One region of the Mycobacterium sp. PTI7 genome, then DNA from elsewhere that is predicted to be linked to it. Evidence: riboswitches for the same ligand, from Rfam matches in the RefSeq annotation. Region 1 holds a riboswitch; the other holds the start of a gene.
What was found. A riboswitch is a leader RNA that binds a small molecule or an ion and turns the genes downstream of it on or off. The one in region 1 is predicted to bind glycine.
Positions count from the first base shown of each region.

Region 2: it holds a riboswitch for glycine, as region 1 does, so the genes downstream of both, AC1MEY_RS28000 (L-serine ammonia-lyase) here and gcvP (aminomethyl-transferring glycine dehydrogenase) in region 1, are expected to answer to the same signal.

Region 1 is NZ_CM155252.1:1,949,627-1,953,029, reverse strand. It holds gene gcvP (aminomethyl-transferring glycine dehydrogenase) at 1-1,623, opposite strand, end outside; glycine riboswitch at 1,869-1,966, opposite strand; gene AC1MEY_RS09425 (MerR family transcriptional regulator) at 2,010-2,633, opposite strand; gene AC1MEY_RS09420 (bifunctional nuclease family protein) at 2,864-3,358, opposite strand.
Region 2 is NZ_CM155252.1:5,803,718-5,807,120, reverse strand. It holds gene AC1MEY_RS28010 (hypothetical protein) at 1-126, shown strand, start outside; gene AC1MEY_RS28005 (SEC-C domain-containing protein) at 280-714, shown strand; gene AC1MEY_RS28000 (L-serine ammonia-lyase) at 721-2,094, opposite strand; glycine riboswitch at 2,275-2,368, opposite strand; gene AC1MEY_RS27995 (hypothetical protein) at 2,509-2,691, shown strand; gene AC1MEY_RS27990 (hypothetical protein) at 2,772-3,194, shown strand.

The DNA of each region.
Region 1 (3,403 bases):
CCACCCCTCGAGGTCGGAGATGAGCCGGCGCAGGCCCGGGGTGTCCGAGGCGGGCGCGAACGGGTGCTGACGGGCGAACTCGGGCCAGGTGATGGGCTCCATCTCGGCGGCCGCGTTCAGCTTCATCGTGCACGAGCCGAGCGGGATCATGCTGCGGTCCAGGGCGATGTCCTTGTCGGACAGCGACCGGAGGTAGCGCATCATCTCGGTCTCGGTGCGGTAGCGCGTGAAGGCCGGGTGCGTCAGGAACGACGACGTGCGGGTGTGGATCGCCGGGCCCGGCTGGTGCTGCCCGCCGCGGGTCGCGCCGAACGCCTCGAGCACCTTCTCGACGTGCTCGGCGGTCGTGGCCTCGTCGCACGCCACCGAGACGTGGTCGGCGTCGACGACCCAGACGTTGATGCCGCGTTCCTTGGCGGCGGCGCGCACCTCGTCGGCGCGGCCGGGGACCTTGGCCAGCACGGTGTCGAAGAAGGCGTCGTGCACCACCTCGACGTCGGCGCTGCGCAGGCCGGCGGCGATGCCGAGCGCGTTGCCGTGCACCCGGTGGGCGATCGCGGTGAGGCCGTCGGCGCCGTGGTAGCTGGCGTACATCGCGGCCATGACGGCCAGCAGGACCTGCGCGGTGCAGATGTTGCTGGTGGCCTTGTCACGCCGGATGTGCTGCTCGCGCGTCTGCAGCGCGAGGCGGTAGGCGGGGGAACCGTCGGCGTCGACCGAGACGCCGACGAGGCGGCCGGGCAGCTGCCGGGCCTGCTTGGTGTGCACGGCGAGGTAGCCCGCGTGCGGTCCGCCGAAGCCCATCGGCACGCCGAAGCGCTGGGTGGTGCCGAACGCGACGTCGGCGCCGATCTCCCCGGGAGGCGTCACCAGGGTCAGCGCGAGGAGGTCCGCCCCCACGGCGACGAGGGCACCACGCTCGTGGGCCTGGTCGACCAGCGAACTCCAGTCGATCACGGCACCGCTCGCACCGGGCAGCTGGACGATCACGCCGAAGAAGTCGCCCTCGGGCAGTCCGTCACGCAGGTCGGCCGACACGATCTCGATGCCCAGCGGCTGCGCGCGCGTCTCGATGACGGCGGCGGTCTGGCGATACACGTCGGCGTCCACGGCGAGCCGGTTCACCGAGCCCTTGGCGGCGCGGTACATCAGCGTCATCGCCTCGGCCGCAGCGGTGGCCTCGTCGAGCATCGAGGCGTTGGCGACCTCGAGGCCGGTGAGGTCCTCGACCATGGTCTGGAAGTTGAGCAGCGCCTCGAGGCGGCCCTGGCTGATCTCGGGCTGGTACGGCGTGTAGGCGGTGTACCAGGCGGGGTTCTCGAGGATGTTGCGGCGCAGCACCGGCGGGGTCAGCGTGTCGTAGTAGCCCTGCCCGATCATCGACGTCGCGACGGTGTTGGTGAGCGCCATCGCGCGCAGTTCGGCCAGTGCCTGCTCCTCGGTGGCCGGCGGCGGCAGCTGGTCCAGACCGGGGGCGAGGCCTTCACCTGTCAGCGCGTCGAGGATGCCGGCGGGCAGGGCCTTCTCGGCGAGGGTGCCGAGCGAGTCGACGCCGATGACGTTCAGCATGGTCGCGACGGCATCCGCATCGGGTCCGATGTGGCGGTCGGCGAACCGCGGCATGCGGCGCTCGTTGTCGGGGTGGGTGGCACTACCGGACACAGTGGGCCTCTTTTCGACGGTGGCCGAGGGGAAAGGGGCAGGGGAACGTGCCCAGAACCGCTCGCGGTCCTCCCCCTCTGTCGTCGACCCGAGACCGGGCGCCTGAGAGATTCGGCGACTGAGGCGTCACTGCCTCGGTGTCACGTCGCCTTTCCCCATGGGCGGGCGGACCGGGCATGCCGGTACACCGCTTTCCAGAGGCATCGGGGCCCCAGGCGGTCCTTGTGCCTGAGAGGTTGACGGAGAGGTGTTGCTCCTTCGGCGTCCGCGGCTGGCAACCACGGAACTCTCCCGCAAGGGGGACGATGCAGTGGCGAGTCTACCGGCCGAGTGCGACAGCGGTGACGTCAGCCGATCTTGCGGTCGCGTGACTTGCGGCGCGATGCCAGTTCGTCCTCGGGAGCCGCGATCGACTCGCCCCCGTCGGCACGCTCACCGGGGAAGTCGGCGATGGCGCCCGTGAGTTCCCGCATCGCGCCGGAGACGGCGATGCCGAACACGCCCTGACCGCCCTGCAGCAGGTCGACGACCTCTTCGGCCGACGTGCACTCGTAGACCGTGGTGCCGTCGGAGAACAGCGTGATGTTGGCGAGGTCCTTGACCCCGCGCTGACGCAGGTGGTCGACGGCCACGCGGATGTTGTGCAGCGAGATGCCGGTGTCCAGGAGCCGCTTGACGATCTTGAGGACCAGGATGTCCTTGAACGAGTACAGGCGCTGACTGCCGGAGCCCGCCGCGCTACGGATCGACGGCACCACCAGCGAGGTACGCGCCCAGTAGTCGAGCTGCCGGTAGGTGATGCCCGCGATCTGGCATGCGCTCGGTCCGCGGTAGCCGACGAGTTCGTCGGGCACGGAGTCGTCCGGGAACAGTCCGCCCTGCACGGGTTCGGTCACCGCCACGGGAGCCGGCGGTACCGGCTTCCCGTCTGAGGAGAGATCCAATTGCCCCTGCCGTGGCGTGTCGCCCACCGTGCATCCTCTCGCCGAATTCAAGTCGCTTCGTGCGCCGCAGCCGAGACGCAGCGCGGTGTGCTCCAAGCTCGAGTGTGTGTCGAGCATACGCTTCCGGCCATGCTGGTGACTGGCTGAAGACTGCTCGAATTATGGCTGCCCGAATGCCCGATCAGCGAAACCTGGACCGCGTGTCGACGCGTCGCCACCAGTTGAGACGCATCCGTGACAAACCCGGACGCTCCGGGTCAGGTGGCCTTGAAGTCGTCCGGCGACACGCTGTCGAGGAACTCCTTGAACTTCTCCACCTCGTCCTCGCGGACCGGGCCGGAACTCTCCTCGTCGCCCTCGTCGGGGATCAGCAGGCCGGCCTCGGCCAGCACCGCCTCCTCGACGTAGATCGGCACCCCGACGCGCAGCGCGATGGCCACCGAGTCCGACGGGCGTGCCGACACCGTGATGTCGCGGTCGAAGACCAGGTCGGCGTAGAAGGTGCCCTCCTGGAGGTCGACGATCCGGACCTCCTTGAGCGAATGCCCCAGCGCGGCAATCAGATCTCGGATCAGGTCGTGCGTCTGCGGCCGAACCGGCTCGACGCCCTGCTGTTCCAGCGCGATGGCACTGGCCTCACCCTGACCGATCCAGATCGGCAGATACCGGTCACCGTTCGACTCGCGCAACAGCAAGACCGGTTGGTTCTGCGGCTGTTCGATGCGAATGCCGACCACACGAACCTCACCCATCTGCGTATGCCCTCCGCACCCTCGGGATAGTGATGTCGAGTCTAG
Region 2 (3,403 bases), 2.1 Mb from region 1:
GGGGCCGTCCGGCATGGCGGTCACACGGTCCGGGCCACTGAGCCCGACGACGACGCCTGCCCGATCTGCGATCACCCGTTCCGCCACATGCGGCACGCGTGTGTCGGGATGCTCGATCTGGTCTGACACGTCGCGGGGATGCCACGCGGGCGTGACCGGGTTTTGTTTCAAGATCTGTCGGCGTGGCTACCCTTAACCGTGCTCAGCGACCATTCGCGCACTATGCGACCATTCGACCTCGCCCAACGTCACGACGTCGGCGGGCAGAGGGGTAGATCCGTGGACGACGCAGCCGGTGCATTCGAGCAAAGTTCGGCACCCTCGGGTACGCCATCCGTTGGCGGGCTGGAATCGGTGTTCTACCGGATGTCCGCCACCGACCTCTACCTCGTCAAGGCCGCACTCACCGCCACCCGAGACGCGGGGACGGTCGACGAGGTGGCTGCACGGATCGAGCCGGTGTCCGCGCCGCTGGCCCGCTGGGTCGCGCGCCAGGCCGACGTGCGTGGGACCGGCGACGTCCTGTCGACGATCGTCGGCGTCCTTCTGACGCTGTACATGCTGTCCGAGGAACCGGCACCGCCCGACCAGCTCCACGAGGTCGTCGAGAAGGCCGCCGCCGGTCAGCCACACCTGATGCCGCTGCCGAAGCGCGTCGACTGCTTCTGCGGCAGCGGCAAGAAGTACAAGAGCTGCCACGGCCGCACTCCGTAGGACGGGTCAGCACTCGACGACGTTGACGGCGACGGCAAGTCCGCCCGTGGACGTCTCCTTGTACTTCGAACTCATGTCCCGCCCCGTGGCGCGCATGGTGGCGATCACCTCGTCGAGGCTCACCCGGTGGGTGCCGTCGCCGCGCATGGCCATCCGCGCGGCGTTGATGGCCTTGCCCGCGGAGATGGCGTTGCGCTCGATGCACGGGATCTGCACCAGGCCGGCGATCGGATCGCACGTCAGGCCCAGGCTGTGCTCCATCGCGATCTCCGCGGCGTTCTCGACCTGAGCCGGTGTGCCACCGAGGATTTCGGTGAGGCCCGCGGCGGCCATCGACGCGGCGGACCCCACCTCGCCCTGGCAGCCCACCTCGGCGCCGGAGATCGAGGCCATCTCCTTGTACAGCGATCCGATGGCGCCGGCGGTCAACAGGAACCGCACCGCGGTGTCGTCCGGGTCGGTCCGTCCGGCCGGACAGTAGTGCCGGGCGTAGCTGAGCACGGCGGGGATGATGCCCGCGGCGCCGTTGGTGGGTGCGGTGACCACCCGACCGCCCGCGGCGTTCTCCTCGTTGACGGCCAGCGCGACGAGATTGACCCAGTCCTCGGCGAAGATCGGATCGCGGTCGGGGTCCTCAGCGGCGAGTCGACGGTGCCAGTCGCGGGCACGGCGGCGGACGGCGAGCCCGCCGGGCAGGTGCCCGTCCTGGTCGATGCCCCGCTCGACGCACTGCGCCATGACGTCACGGATGTGCAGCAGGCCCGCGCGGACCTCGGCGTCCGACCGGAACGCCCGCTCGTGTTCGGCCATCACGTCGCAGATCGACCCGTCACGGGCCGCGGCGAGGGCGAGGAGTTCGCGGGCGGAGCCGAACGTCACGCCGCCCGTCGGCGCCGACTGGTCGAGCGAGTCCCCCTGGGCGACGACGAATCCGCCGCCGACCGAGAAGTAGGTCTCCTCGGCCAGCGGTGCACCGTCGTCGCCAAAGGCACTGATGGTCAACGCATTCGGGTGTCGGTCGAGCACCACGTGCGGACTCGACACGACGTCCCCCTCGGTGAACGGGAGCACGATCGTGCCGCCGAGCCGGATGGTGCCGTCGGCCCGAATCCGCTCGAGGGACCGGGCCATGTCGTCGGGATCGAGGCTCTCCGGGTGCCGGCCCTCGAGCCCGACGAGCGTCGCGGGGATGGTGCCGTGACCCTTGCCCGTGGCGGCGAGGGAGCCGAACAGTTCGACGCGGACGTGCCGGACGTCGGGGAGCAGACGCGCGTCGTCGAGGTCCTCCACGAAGCGAGCCGCGGCGCGCATCGGGCCGACCGTGTGGGAACTCGACGGGCCGATACCCACGGTGAAGAGGTCGAACACGCTGATGGTCATCGAGGCGACTCCGGTTCCGTCACGCCGGGCGTGCCCGGCCATGGATCGACGCCGGGCAGACCCGGACATCGAATGAGGCACCTCCCCGCTCTGTCCTGAGACCTGAGAGTTTGGGCGAGACTTCGCCGTTCACCTTCGGTAAGCGCCGGCGGCATCGTCGGCACTGTTCTCCAGAGTTGCCTCGGCGTGGCGGTGCTGGGGCCTGAGAGATTCCCGGGGAGGACATTGCTCCTACGGCGCCTCCTTCGATCGGAGGTTCTCCCGCCATGCGTCGACGGCTTGTTCGATTGTGGTGGCGAGCCTATACCCGGATCGGCCGCCGTGCGGGTCGTCGGCGTTCACCACAATCTCAGGCTCAGCGGTGATACTGGACCCGACGGCTACAACGCTCGCGACAATCTTGGGGACGACACGATGCACGACGACTACGGCAGGGAACCCTCCTGGCCGGTGGCGCTGGTGGTCGGGGCGATCGCCGCGGTGGTCGGGGTGGTCGTTCGCGTGCGGACCGCCGTCCGGTGTCTCGTGCGCCGGGACGCAGACCATCCCTCCGACGGGCCGGGCTCGACCGAACCGACCGACGACCGACGCGACTGATCGGGCCAAACGCGTCCCCCTCGTCGTCGACCGTGTCACGCTGCCAGGGACATCGGATCCGTGCTGGTGAAGGAGACGTCGTGGCCCTGAAGTGCGCAGTCCTCGTCGGAGCAGCCGCCCTGTGCGCCGTCCTCGGCGCCCCGACGGCCGGCGCCGACGCCGCGGTCGACGGCACCTCGACGGTGATCCAGGACGTACGCCAGCGCTCGGGTTGCGCACCGCTCAACCATTCCGCCCAACTCGACGCGATCGCCCAGGACTACGTGCGTGCCGGCGTGCTGCGCGGGCAGGCCTACCCGGGATACACGACACCCTTCATCGCCACCGGTCGACCGGTCGCGTCGGCGATCACTCAGGTCACGACGAACGCGAAGGGTCTCATCAACGACTGCCGCTGGGTCGACGTGGGCGTGGGCACCATGCCGAACGGCGACTACACCGTGCTGGCCATCGTGCTCGGGTCGATCACCGGTCCGCAGGCGGCCGGCGGCATGCCCGTCTGACGCAACGTGCCCACATAAGGAGGTCTCGCCGACTCCCGGGGGGGATGGGAGTCAGGCGAGACCTGACGAGCGCGGCACAGGGGGGGTAGGCCAGCGCTCGTCTGTCCGTGAGCTTAAGGCCTTTCCCTGTGTCAATCCTGAGAACGACATGCCCAGTTGTCGTGAATGGTCCATTCCGGCCGGAGCGGATCCGTGCGATGATGACGGCG